Regions from separate parts of the Actinoallomurus acanthiterrae genome, predicted to be linked through region 1. Evidence: riboswitches for the same ligand, from Rfam matches in the RefSeq annotation. Region 1 holds a riboswitch; each other region holds the start of a gene.
The links. Region 1 has a riboswitch for cyclic di-AMP ahead of ACYVF7_RS24085 (CHAP domain-containing protein). Riboswitches for the same ligand answer to the same signal wherever they lie in the genome.

Region 1 (4,171 bases):
GGTGACGTCATAGGTGAAGTGCTGTAACGGCGACAGCGGTATGCCGCCGATCGTCACCGGATGCCGCACCTCGTAGATCGCCGGCCACGGACAACGGTGAAAGCTTCCGAGCCGTTCGCCGGTCCGGTCGGCCGCGAAGGCGATCGCCCCCATCCGCAGGGCCGCGTCGATCTGGGCCTGAACGCGGATCGTCGCCGGCGGGCAGGTGTCCGTGGCCCACATTCGCTCGAGGGCGGCGCATGCCCGCGGTGACGCTTGCAGGGTGTCGCGTTGGTGGGGGTCCGTGAGACACCACGGGTCCGTCTCCGCCGGTAGGCGGGCGACGAGGGAGACCGCCCTCGTACTGTCCCGTGCGTCGAGTAGATCCGGCATGGCGATGAACTGGCCGAACAGAAAGAGGGTTCGGACCGCATAGCGCAGGTGAAGGTCCGGTGGGGTCGGCACGGTCGCCGCGTCGCCACCGAGAGGCGCTCGCGCGGCGTACTCGATCGCGTCCGCGGCGCGGTCGAGGATCCGCCGGAACTGGTGGAGATCTTCAGGTCGGCGACCCGATGTCTGTGCGTAATCGGCCAGAGTGACCAGGCCGCGCGCGTGGATCGCGCGCGCGGCCGTTGCCGTCGCCGCGAGTAGCCGGCGATCGCTGGGCTCGTCCTCGAGCCAGGTCGGCGGCTCGGCGGGCAGACGTACGTGCTGATCGATCCGATAGGCCGAGTCGATCGCGGTCCGGCGGGCGTGAAAGAGCCAGCGCTCGACCTGCCCGAGAAAGGCGAGGATCCGAGCCGCCGCCCCGGACCGCACCGTTCCGTCGTCGTACGGATCGACGGCGTCGAGCAGGTGCTCCCCGAGCGTTTGCAGCACGTAGGCGTTCCAGACGCAGAGCAACCGTCCCGCGGCGGCGGACGCCGGAAGGAGGGAGCCGGTCGGCCGGCTGAGGTGTTCCCGTCTCCACCGTTCTGCGTCTTCGAGCTCTCGATGGACGAGACGCCCGGCACGACGGTAGCCCTCGAGGGTCTGTACGGACAGCTGACCCTCGAGTGCCCGCGTCGTTCGTACGTCTCCAGCGGAGGATCGCATTCCGCTCAGAGCCTCATGGCGAAGACGGCTTGGGGCGTTCAACGGCCGGGTGAAGTTCCGGGCCTTGATGAGCCCGCCATCTGCCGTGTGTCGGCGATGGCCGAGTGCAACGAGTCCCAGAAGGCGAGTTCGGCGTCCTCTTCCAGCTCAGAGATCTTCCCCCAGAACTCACGGTCCTCGGCCTGGGATGCCACGGCCTCGGTCAGAGCGGGCATGACGGCGGTGCTCGCGTCGGCGTCATCGAGGTGAGCCGTCGTGACCTCGGCCGGAAGCTCGACGGGAGTGCGGTGGTGCTTCCCCCGTTTGCGAAGCTGCACGCCGGGCGATGGCACCGGAACCCTGGACTTGGCGATGGCCAGCACGGCCGTGCCGAACACGACGACGGCCAACAGCCCGGTCAGAGCGGCCCCTTGCTCGGCGATCGGGCCCGGCTGTTCCGGACTGGGGTGCGACGTGCGGGTGACGTTCGCCGCCGGCGCGGAATCGCCGGTGAGCGAGGTGACCGACGGTGGTGGAGCCGAGTGCCGGGGCACGTACTTCTGCTCGGCCTGCCCGGTTTGCTTGGTCTGCTCGGTTTGCTTGGTCTGCTGCTCCGTGCCCGGGATCGGCTTGCCCTTGACCTTCACCTTCGCCGGGTAGCCGAACCCGACGACCTGGCCGATGTCGCGGGTGACCCTCAGGAGCGCGTCGTTGTGGTTGGCCTCGATCGTGTGCAGCGTGCGGCCGTCGACCCTCTCCACGATGCCGACGTGCTCGATGCCGCCGATGCTCTTGCTCCCGGAGAAGGAGAAGAAGACGATCGCTCCTGGCTCAGGCTTGTGCCCCCACGCGTGATGCTTCTGGAACCACAGCGCGTGCTCGGGGGTGGAGGCGAACTGCCCTGCCCAGTCCTGGACACCGGCCTTGTCGGCCGCCCAGGCCAGGAACATGTCACACCACGGGGCGGTCTTGTAGTAGGAGCCTTTGTCGACGTGCTTCCCGTACCAGTCTCCGAACTTGGTGTAACCGCCGCTCTTCTCCGCGTAGCCCAACTGGCTCTTGGCGATCTGCAGCAGCTTGTGCCCTACTGGATCCATTTCGCCCCCTATGCCGCCGACCGGGTTAGCTGACGGGTTCGGGCAAGGGAAGCCCTACCGCGTGGGCGGATTTACCCCAGAGAACATGGGTCCCCGGCTCCTGTGCCGCTGGCTGCAGCGCAGGATTAGGCGGGTCAGACCGTACCTCCCGGGATGGGAGGTAGATCGCAGTCCAACTCCGACGCAATGTAGTAGCAAGGTCATGATGACGGCAAGTCTGCCCCAAGGGGCGGCATAGGCATCACCGTCACCTAACTGGCGATATACCGAGTGAACACGCACGGTGACGCCGATCAGTCCCCTTCAGTCTCCTATTTGCCATCGGAGATCACTCCCTGCGGCTCTGGGGAGAATGCGTCTCACGCTCAGTTCCGCAGGCAGATGCACTGGCCGAGCCGTTTGTTGTACAGTCTTACAACTGTGCAAGCGTTATCGGCATGGCGGGGTACACCACCCGACATCCGGGGGCTCTCCCGGCGCATCACTCCGATGCCACGGCCGAGCATCGGAGAGCGCCCGGGCTGAACACCCAGGGCACATCGGCATCGCGAATGGTTAATTGCCGTTTACCGAATTCCGTCGCCGACCGAGCTTCTTTGGTCGCCTACCGGTGGTGCCGCTATTCCACTGTACACTTCGATTGGTGCTAAATTTTAGCCGTACAGTAAGGCATAATGGCCGGTTCGGGCCCAGGCGCGACAACTGCGTACTGGAATCTCGAGCTCGGTGACGTCGCGCGACCACACGGGGATCACATGGGCAATCAACGCCGGGCGTTAAGCGAATTCTCCCGACGCCGCGCGCTGCACGGCGGATTGGCCGCCACCGGCGGTGTGCTGGCCGCCGGGTACGGACTGGCCGCATCGTCGCCGAACTCTGGACGACAGGACGGTCGCCGCCGCTTCACGACCGCCACCGGAACGGAGCGACGTGGCTCGCCCACGTACGCGACGAGTCCGGGAGAGCACCCGATAGCCCTCGTCTACCGCGGGCCCGCGGCGATACCGGGATGCCCGGAGGCGGTCGCGGCAATGATCCGCGACACCGGATGGAACTTCGACGTCCGATACGTCGGTCCGGGCGAGTCGGCGAAGCTTTCCGCCGCCACGCTGCGCCGGGCCGCGTTGTACGCCCAGCCGGGCGGCGGAGACCTGGAAGACGGCTACCGGCACATGCGACCCCACGCTGCCGACATTCGGGCCTACGTGGCGGGCGGAGGCCGCTACCTCGGTTTCTGCCTCGGCGGTTACCTGGCCGGATCCACCCCGGGCTTCGGCCTGCTGCCCGGTGACGCCGACCAGTTCATCGAAAGTCCCGGCGCGAGCGTGCGCACGGACCAGGACACCGTCGTGGAGGTGCGGTGGCGGGATCGGCCGCGGCGGCTCTACTTCCAGGACGGCCCCTACTTCTGGATACGCAAGAGGGCGTCCGGCGTGATGGTGCTGGCGCGATACACCAATGGGCGGATCGCGGCGCTGGTGGCACCGTACGGACGCGGCCGGATCGGCGTGGTCGGGCCGCATCCCGAAGCCACGGTCGACTGGTATGAGGAGAACAGCCTGGTCAATCCGGATGGCATCGATCCCGCACCCGGACACGACCTCGTCGACGCGCTGATGCGGACCTGACCTCCACGACTTCAACGGAAATCCCGGTATGCCACATGTGATGGAGCCGCCTTTCAGATCGCCATGAGATGAAGCGGAAAACCGCTCCCAAGAGATAGGGCCGCTTCATTCAACGAGTCCGGATAGTCCCCGGAATAATCCTGTGTCGCTTTTCATCCCGCCGGATCGACCATGAATCCGGATGGGATTCTTCGTGCTGCCTCGGCAGTGACGAAACCTCGTCATCCCCCCTGTGAGGTTCACTGTGATCGAACGAACCGGCTCCGACCAAGGGTCTTCCGGAAACCGGCTCGGCCCCTCGGAAACACCCCTCGTACCCCGTCCACGCGATTCCCGCGCGCCCGGCCGCACCGAGATCTCGACCGGACCGCGACGGCGGAACGCCAGACGCCT
Region 2 (4,171 bases), 4.1 Mb from region 1:
CCCGGAGCCGCCCGAGGTCCACGAACTGCCGGTGCGCCTGCTGCCAGGCGTCGCCGACGATCGCTCTGCGTACGAGCCCGCCGACGTCCGACCTTGACCTTCGCCCTCCGCGTCCGCCACACTTCCGGAACTATTCCGGAACCGGTTCCGGAGGTATCGAGGAGGTCCTGCGGTGGCAACGTCGACGCCGGGGCTGATAGCCGTACTCATCGTTTCGGTCGCCCTGCTCGTAGTGCTGATCAACTCGCGGCTCAGGCTGAATCCCTTCATCGCCCTGCTGGTGGTGTCCATCGGGGTCGGGCTGGCGGGCGGCGAACCCGTCGCCAAGATCGCCGATTCGATCGAGAAGGGTGCGGGCGACGTCCTCGGCAACGTCGGCATCACGCTCGCTCTCGGCGCCATGCTCGGCCGCCTGCTGGCCGACTCCAGCGCCACGGAAGTGATCGCCGCGGCGGTGGTGCGCCGGTCGACGCCGCGTTCAGTGCCGTGGCTGATGAGCGCCGCGGCGTTCGTCATCGGCATCCCGATGTTCTTCGAGGTCGGCCTCATCGTGCTGCTGCCACTGGTGTTCAGCGTGGCGGACCGGATGCGCAGGCAAGGACACGCGCGCTACTCGCCGTACACCATGCTCGTGATCCCCACCATCGCCGTGCTCGCCACCCTGCACGGCATGGTCCCGCCCCACCCGGGACCGCTGGCCGCCGTCGCCGGACTGCACGCGGACCTGGGCAAGACGATCCTGCTCGGCCTGGTGTGTGCCGTGCCCACCGTCATTCTGGCCGGCCCCGTCTTCGCGACCTGGATGGCCCCGCGGATCGACGTCTACCCCGACCAGGCCCTGGTCGACCAGTTCGTACGGCGGCGCGCGGAGGACGACCCCGCCGTACGCGGCGACGACTCCGGAACAGCGCGGCGGCCGGTACCGATCGCCTGGGCGGTCACCTGCATCCTCGTCCCGGTGGCATTGATGCTGCTGCGCACCATCGCGGAGATCGCCCTGCCCGACGGAAGCCAACTGCGCAGCGCGACGCTCTTGGTGGGTGCGCCCGTCATCGCGATGCTGATCGGCTTCCTCGTCGCGCTGCTCGCGTTGGGACTGGCCCAAGGCAGGTCAGGGGAAGCGGTGCGGCAGTCCGTCACGGAGAGCCTCAAGGCGGTGGTCGGCATCCTGCTGATCATCGGCGGGGGCGGTGCCTTCAACCAGGTACTGGAGGACACGGGTATCAGCCACGCCATCGCCTCGGCCGCCGGCGGAGCGCACATCAGCGTCGTGCTGCTGGGGTGGCTGCTCGCGCTACTGCTCTCCGCCTCCACCGGATCGGCGACGGTGGGGATCGTCTCCTCGACCGGCATCGTCGCGCCGCTGGTGACCGCGTCCGGCAGCTGGCACACCTCGCTGGTCGTCATCGCGATCGGCGCGGGCTCGATCGGCCTCAACTACGTCAACCACGCCGGATTCTGGCTGGTCAAGGAGTCCTTCGGGATGGACATGGGCAAGGCCACGAAAGTCCACACCACCACCCAGACGCTGGTCAGCATCATGGGCCTGGGGATGACCCTCCTGCTCTCCGCGTTCCTCTAGCGACCGTATGCCCCATGTTGTCAGCCGGCCGGGGAAGGCGTCGAACCGGTCCAGGAGGTACGACGCCTTCCCCACGGTCCAGCGAACATGCCGGGCGACGGGCCCTTCGATCACGGGCGGCCGGCGCCGACGTAGTTCGCGGTCCAGTAGCTGTTGGACATGCTGGCGTACTGCACGTCGGTGCCGGTGTGCGGGGCGTGGATGAATCTGCCGCCGCCGACGTAAATGCCTTCGTGTCCGAGGCCGTCGAAGAAGACCAGGTCACCGGGCTGTAGATCGGACTTGGCCACGTGGCGGATGGCGTTGTACTGGTCGGGGACGACGCGGGGAAGGCTGACGCCGGCGTAACGCCAGGCCATCATCGTCAGCCCGGAGCAGTCATAGCCCGTCGGGCCTGTACCGCCGAAGATATAAGGCTTGCCCAGCTGAGACATGGCGTAATTCACCGCCTTGCCGGCTGAGCCCGATGCGGAGCTGGAGGGGCTGCTGCCGCCACTGCTCTTGCCACTGCTGTTGCCGCTCGTGCTCTTGGTGCTTCCGCTGGAGCTGGTGACCTTGGTCAACAGCGCCTTCTGCTTGGCGATCGCCTTTTCGGCGGCGGCTTTCTGGCTCTTGAGCGTGGACGTGGTCGTGGTGACGGTCTGCAGTGCCGCCTTGGCTTCTTGCTGATCACGCTGGAGGCGCTGGGTCGATGCCAGCAAGGCGTTCATCTCTTGGCTGCGGCTGTTGGAGAGCTCGATGAAGGACGACATGTTCTGCAGGGTCGCTTCGGGGTCCTTGGAAGCGAGAACGGCGGTGTTGCCAAGGCTGCCGTTCTTGTAGGCGGCGACGGCCATCTGCGCCACCCGGACGCGGAGGTTCTGATAGTTGGGCTTTTCGGTGGCGATCTGATTGTTGATCGCTGAAAGCCGCTTCTTCGCCGCGTCCAGTTGTGTCTTGGCCTTGTCGTACTGGTTGGCGAGCTTGTCCACCTGGCTGTTGAGCTTGTCCAGCTTGTTCTTTGTCGCGGCCGCTGACGGCTTGGTGGCCGCGTATGCGCTGCTTGCGGGAAGAAGGAGGGCGGCGCTTGCCGCCAAGGCCATAATTCCTCTCAGGCGACCAGAACGGGTGAGTCGCGAATATGAAAATGCCACGCGTACGAACTCCTCTCCTCACGCCTACCGGGTTAGCTGTCGGGTTCGGGCGGGAGATGCCCTACCGAGCGCCGGGCGCTGCGGATTCACCCCAGGTACCTGGGTCCCCGGTTCCCCGCACTGCGGGGATTCGGCTGACGGTCGTGCTCTGTTGTGAAGCATGGGACGGTCGAGTCTTACGGAGCGTAGGGCATCAATGTGGATGAAACCACCGAAACGGGACTTATCACACGCTGTGTGTACTGTCCGTTACCGACCGCAGATAATGTGCCCTGTTCTGGTACGCAGTTCCCGACGCTGAGTGACTGTCCTCGAGTCTCATTCGGCGAGAACAGCGGCCGATGCCCTTCGCGGCGTCATGGCCGGCGGCGAGACGAAGCGGTCTGGCGGCACCTACGTCGAGATCGCGGTGCCCAGCACCAGGCGGCCGAGTCGGCGGGGTTCGCCCGACTCGCCGAATACCAGCGGCGAGGTGTCGTCCACGTCTACGCGGTGACCCGCCTCGAAGGACCGGTCCCGCCGGCGTGCGGTCCGGCCGGCCGCGCCTGCGGCGCCGGCTGGGGCACACGCGCTCGGCCGACCACGGTGTCGCCACGCGCCGCCGATCCTCAGCCGGGTCGCCCACCGGCTGGCTGCTAGGGCGTGTCTGACAGATCCGCTGTCCGGCTGCGCGGCGCCCAGACGGCGCTCGCTACGAACGGGATCTGTCGGACACGCCCTCGGGGCCGGCGGCTATCCCTCGCCCGCGCGGAGGACCTCGCTCAATCGGCGGCGGCGTCGTAGCGCCGACTCGACGGGTACCGCCACGGCGACCGCCGCCGGCAACGCGACGGTCACCAGACCGAGCCACCACCACGGCAGCATCAGGGCCGGGTCGCCGGCCTGCCCGGTGAGCGACCGCAGGGTGAGCGGGCCGAACGTCAGGCGCGCGAGCAGTATCCCGAGCAGCGGGCCGCCCACGGCGGCGACCAGGACCGGCGGCAGCAACTCGCCCGCGGCGACCCAGCGGGCGTCCCGTGGCCGCAGGCCGAGGGTCCGCAGCCGGGTCAGGGTCTGCCACCGTTCCGGGGCGCTCGCGGCCGTGCCGAGGGCGAGGCCGAGCAGTCCCAGGGTCAGCAGGGTCGCGGCCGAGGTCCACGTCAGCCGCAGCAGCCCGGAGGTCAGCGGCGCCTTACGGCGTGCGCGCAGCACGTCCGCGCGGACTACGGCGTCTGCGGCGACGGCGCTCGCGGTGACCGCTCGCGCCGCTCCGGGGCCGGTCGCCCACACCGTGTTCGGGACGGCCGGCATTCCGGCGGCGGAGACGGCCGCGGCGTCCACGAGGACGACGTCATCGGCGTCACCGACGGCGGGCGCCGTACCGACGGCGGTGAGCCGGATGGCCGGGGCACCGTCCCGGAGCAGTTCTAGCCGCATGCCGCGCCGCAGGCTGCCATCGCTCGAGCGCACCAGCGCG
Region 3 (4,171 bases), 1.4 Mb from region 1:
GTCGTCCATGAAGGACGCCGTACTGGTCGACATCGCCTCGAAGATCCGGCCCGGCATCGACGTGCTGTTCGTCGACACCGGCTATCACTTCGCCGAGACGATCGGCACGCGGGACGCCGTCGAGGCCGTCTACCCGGTCAACGTGGTCAACGTCACCTCCTCCCGGACCGTCGCCGAGCAGGAGCGCGACCTCGGGCCCCGGCTGTACGGCCGGAACCCGGATCTGTGCTGCCACCTGCGCAAGGTCGAGCCGCTGAACCGCGCGCTCGAGCCGTACCTAGCGTGGATCACCGGCATCCGGCGTGAGGAGACCTCGCACCGGCGCGGTTCGCGCGTGGTCGAGTGGAACGCCGCGCGCGGGAAGGTCAAGGTCAACCCCCTCGCCCGCTGGACCCAGGCCCAGCTCCACGACTACATCGAGGAGCACGGCATCCTGGTGAACCCGCTGCAGTACGACGGGTACCCGTCGATCGGCTGCGAGCCCTGCACCAAGCAGGTCGCGCCGGGCGAGGACCCGCGCAGCGGACGCTGGGCCGGCACCGGAAAGACCGAATGCGGCATCAACCTCTGAGCACCTCCGCGATCCCCCTGGTCGCGGTCGCCCACGGGAGCCGGGATCCGCGTGCGGCGGCGACGATCGAGGAACTTCTCGATCTTGTTCGCCGTTCATCGGGGGTGCGGGTCGTGACCTCGTATCTCGACCACGCTCCCCCGGCCCCGGGGCAGGCGCTCGGTGGTCTCGTCGGAGAGGGGGCCGACGAGGCCGTCGTGCTCCCTCTGCTGCTCACCGCGGCGTACCACAGCAAGACCGACATCCCGGGGGCGCTTCGCGACGCCCATAGCGCCCATCCGCGGCTGACCCTGCACTACGGGGCGACGCTGGGCCCGCATCCGCTGATGACGAAGGCCCTGGAGCGACGGCTCGCCGACGTCGGCGTCCGCCCCGACCCGGACACCGCTCTGGTGCTCGCCGCCGCCGGTTCCAGCGATCCGGCGGCGAACGCGACGATCGGCCGGATGGCGCGGTCCTGGCGCGGCTGGCACTCCGTCGTCCCCGCGTACGCCTCCGCGGCCCGTCCCACCCCTGCCGAGGCCGTACGCATGCTGTACGACGCGGGCGCGCCGCGAGTCGCGGTGGCGTCCTACTTCCTGGCCCCGGGCTACTTCGCGGACAAGGTCCGTGAGGAGTCCCTGGAGGCCGGGGCGGTGGCGGTCTCGCCCGTGCTGGGCGCCGCGCCGGAGGTGGCGGAGATCACGTCGCAGCGCTATCACGAGATCCTGACGCGTGGCGATCGCGTCGCGGCGGCGGGCTGACGCCTTCCCGGCGCTCCGGCGCTTACGGCGAGCCTGCTGCCGATTCCGGCACGTACGGCGAGCCTGCTGATGCCTTCCCAGCGCTGCGGCGCCTCCGGCGCGCCTGCTGACGCCTTCCCGGCGCTCCGGTGTCTCCGGCGCGCCTGCTGTCGATTCCGGGCGCTCCGCGCGTGCGGCGAGCCTCCCGACGAGCCTGCGGTCACCCATCGTGACGGGGCGCGGAATACCCTTCGGCACCCGACTGTTGCGATATCTGGCGATTCCACGTTGTTTTGCGGTCGTTCAAGATTGTTTCGACCGGAAACGTAAAGTGGATCATAAGGCGCGCAGATCGATCTTTATGGCGATCTTTGTGGCGTCGATCACGTGAGTAATGTCCGGTGGCCATATTTGGCACGTCGGTATTTGTCTGATATGTTCCTCTACGTCCGGCGACGCCCCCCATGCGCCGCCCGAACATCCGCCGGCCCGGCCGGCCCACCAGCGCAGATGGCGCGGCGCGAAGACGCGTGCGAGGGCCTCCGTACAGAGCCGAGACGGTTCATATCCCAAATCGCGCCACTCCCGCGAAGCACCCGTAGATCCATTCGCAGCGAGAGCGGCAACGTCGAGTCCGTGAAGATCACGGAGCCGGGGACCCACCAGAAGTCCCGGGGTGAATCGGCACATCCCCTGTGCCGTAGGGCGACTTCCACGCCCGAACCCGTCAGCTAACCCGGTAGGCGTACTGGAAGTAAGGAGCAGAACCTTGTCCGCGAGTCCGCCCTGATCTGAATACCGGCCGTCACCGCTACCCCTAGCCGATGACGGCAGACGTGTCTCTTTGTTCGAGCCGCCCGCGTGAGCGGGCGACCCGCTGAATCCGCACCTAGCGGAGCCGGGGACCCACCAGAAGTCCCGGGGTGAATCGGCACATCCCCTGTGCCGTAGGGCAGCTTCCACGCCCGAACCCGTCAGCTAACCCGGTAAGCGGCATGGAAGCCGAAGGAGTACCCCCCGTGTCCCCTCGACACGCCAAACCCCGCTTCACCTTTGATCGCAAGACCCTCGCCGGCGTCATCGCCGGCACCGCCGCCGCCGGCGCGGCCGCGTTCACCGTGGCCTCCGCAGGGCCGGCGCTGTCCGCGCAGCTTCCCAGCGGGGCGCACCACGTCGCCCAGATACCCAATCCCAGTACGGGTAAGGCGCTCGAAGCCGCTGCCCTGCGCGACGACCCGCACACCCAGCTGCGCGCCCTCGCCGCACCGAAGCAGGTGCAGAAGAAGCTGCCCTCGGCCACGGACGTCCTCAAGCTCGCCGTCTCCCAGGTCGGCACCACCGAGAACGCGGCCGGCGGCACCAAGTTCAACCAGTGGTTCATGTCCTCGCCGTTCGCCAAGGCAGGCGTCGCGCGCGACGGCGGGTCCATCGGCGACTACGCCAACGCCAACTGGTGCGACATGTTCGTCTCGTGGGCCGGCTCCCAAGCCGGCGTCAAGGGGATCGGCGGCGACGCGTTCACCCCGACCCACGCCAAGTGGTTCATCTCTCAGGGCCGCTGGGGCAACGTTCCCAAGCCCGGAGCCGTCGTCTTCTTCTCCTGGAACGGCAGCGGTGTCGACGCCATCGACCACGTCGGCCTGGTCATCAAGGACAACCACGACGGCACCATCCAGACCGTCGAGGGCAACACGGACAACGCCGTGAAGGTCCGGACCCGGAACACCTCCTCTGTCGTGGGTTACGGCTATCCGGAGTACGCCCAGTAATCGCCCGTGTCGGCGCGTGCCGCGTCGCCGCCGAGCGACGTGGCCCGCGCCGACCTCCCCTTCCCGGGCGGTCCCACGCATCCCCCCTGTCATCGCCCCGGGATTCCCCCATCCCGCAGTTCCCCCATGCCCCCCGAAAGGAATCCCATGATCAGGTTCTCGACGAAGGCCATCGCCACCGCGGCCGCCGGAGTCACCCTGGCCAGCGCCGGCGTGACCACCGCCCTCGCCTACGGATCCGCTCCGGAGTCGGCATCTTCGGCACAGAGCGCCGCCGCGCCCTCCACCGCGCAGGCGTCCAAGCAGGCGCCGCAGACCGAGAAGCGCGTCACCGCGGAGAACAAGGACCGGCTGTTCGTAAGCGTCAAGAAGGACATCAAGAAGGACGCCAAGAAGGCGGCCCTGCCCGGCGGCGTCTCGACCGCCACGTCCTTCTGGGACCCGTCGACGGCCTCCGGCAAGCCGATGTCGTACCACACGCTCGCCAGCCCGTACTGGCCGCTCGGCACCAAGGTGAAGATCACCTACAACGGCAAGAGCGCGATCGGCGTCGTTGAGGACTTCGGCCCGGCCGAGTGGGCGGTCGCGCAGCACAACCCGCCGGCGCTCATCGACCTGTCGGAGAAGATGATGCAGGACCTCTCCGGCACCGCGTCGAACTCGGTCACGATCAAGTTCCAGGTCCTGGAACTGGGCAAGGGCGGCGTGTACCGCCACTCGGGCACCGGTTACGACACGGCCACCGGCAAGGCGTAACCCACCCCCCTCGACACCGGCACGGCGTCACCCGCTCCCCCCCTCGCCTGCCGGTCCGAACGGCGCGGGATCCCCTCACTTGAGGAGATCCCGCGCCTTTCTGTCGTTCCCGACGGCCCTGTCCCTTCCGGCGGCTCGATCCTCGCCGACGGTCTTTCTCGACGGCCGCCCTTGCCCTGAAGGAATGAACTACGGTTCAATTCTTACGTGCCGTACCGCCGTACGCCCCGTGTCGAGGCCCGGCTCAGCGCCTCCCGGGACCGCATCCGCGCCGCCGCGCTGGCGGTCGTCGCCGAGCACGGCTACGCCGGCTGCTCGATCGCGGCCGTCGCCCGGCGAGCGGGGGTCGCGAC

Region 2: it holds a riboswitch for cyclic di-AMP, as region 1 does, so the genes downstream of both, ACYVF7_RS04405 (C40 family peptidase) here and ACYVF7_RS24085 (CHAP domain-containing protein) in region 1, are expected to answer to the same signal.
Region 3: it holds a riboswitch for cyclic di-AMP, as region 1 does, so the genes downstream of both, ACYVF7_RS17860 (CHAP domain-containing protein) here and ACYVF7_RS24085 (CHAP domain-containing protein) in region 1, are expected to answer to the same signal.

The regions. Positions count from the first base shown of each region.
Region 1 is NZ_BAAHCO010000001.1:5,042,555-5,046,725, reverse strand. It holds gene ACYVF7_RS24090 (hypothetical protein) at 1-1,074, opposite strand, end outside; gene ACYVF7_RS24085 (CHAP domain-containing protein) at 1,113-2,150, opposite strand; cyclic di-AMP (ydaO/yuaA leader) riboswitch at 2,150-2,292, opposite strand; gene ACYVF7_RS24080 (BPL-N domain-containing protein) at 2,906-3,778, shown strand; gene ACYVF7_RS24075 (Pls/PosA family non-ribosomal peptide synthetase) at 4,023-4,171, shown strand, end outside.
Region 2 is NZ_BAAHCO010000001.1:902,049-906,219, forward strand. It holds gene ACYVF7_RS04395 (LacI family DNA-binding transcriptional regulator) at 1-97, shown strand, start outside; gene ACYVF7_RS04400 (GntP family permease) at 173-1,582, shown strand; gene ACYVF7_RS04405 (C40 family peptidase) at 1,693-2,658, opposite strand; cyclic di-AMP (ydaO/yuaA leader) riboswitch at 2,723-2,861, opposite strand; gene ACYVF7_RS04410 (FtsX-like permease family protein) at 3,448-4,171, opposite strand, start outside.
Region 3 is NZ_BAAHCO010000001.1:3,671,848-3,676,018, reverse strand. It holds gene ACYVF7_RS17870 (phosphoadenylyl-sulfate reductase) at 1-571, shown strand, start outside; gene ACYVF7_RS17865 (sirohydrochlorin chelatase) at 553-1,314, shown strand; cyclic di-AMP (ydaO/yuaA leader) riboswitch at 1,910-2,053, shown strand; cyclic di-AMP (ydaO/yuaA leader) riboswitch at 2,159-2,300, shown strand; gene ACYVF7_RS17860 (CHAP domain-containing protein) at 2,313-3,062, shown strand; gene ACYVF7_RS17855 (RlpA-like double-psi beta-barrel domain-containing protein) at 3,210-3,818, shown strand; gene ACYVF7_RS17850 (TetR/AcrR family transcriptional regulator) at 4,026-4,171, shown strand, end outside.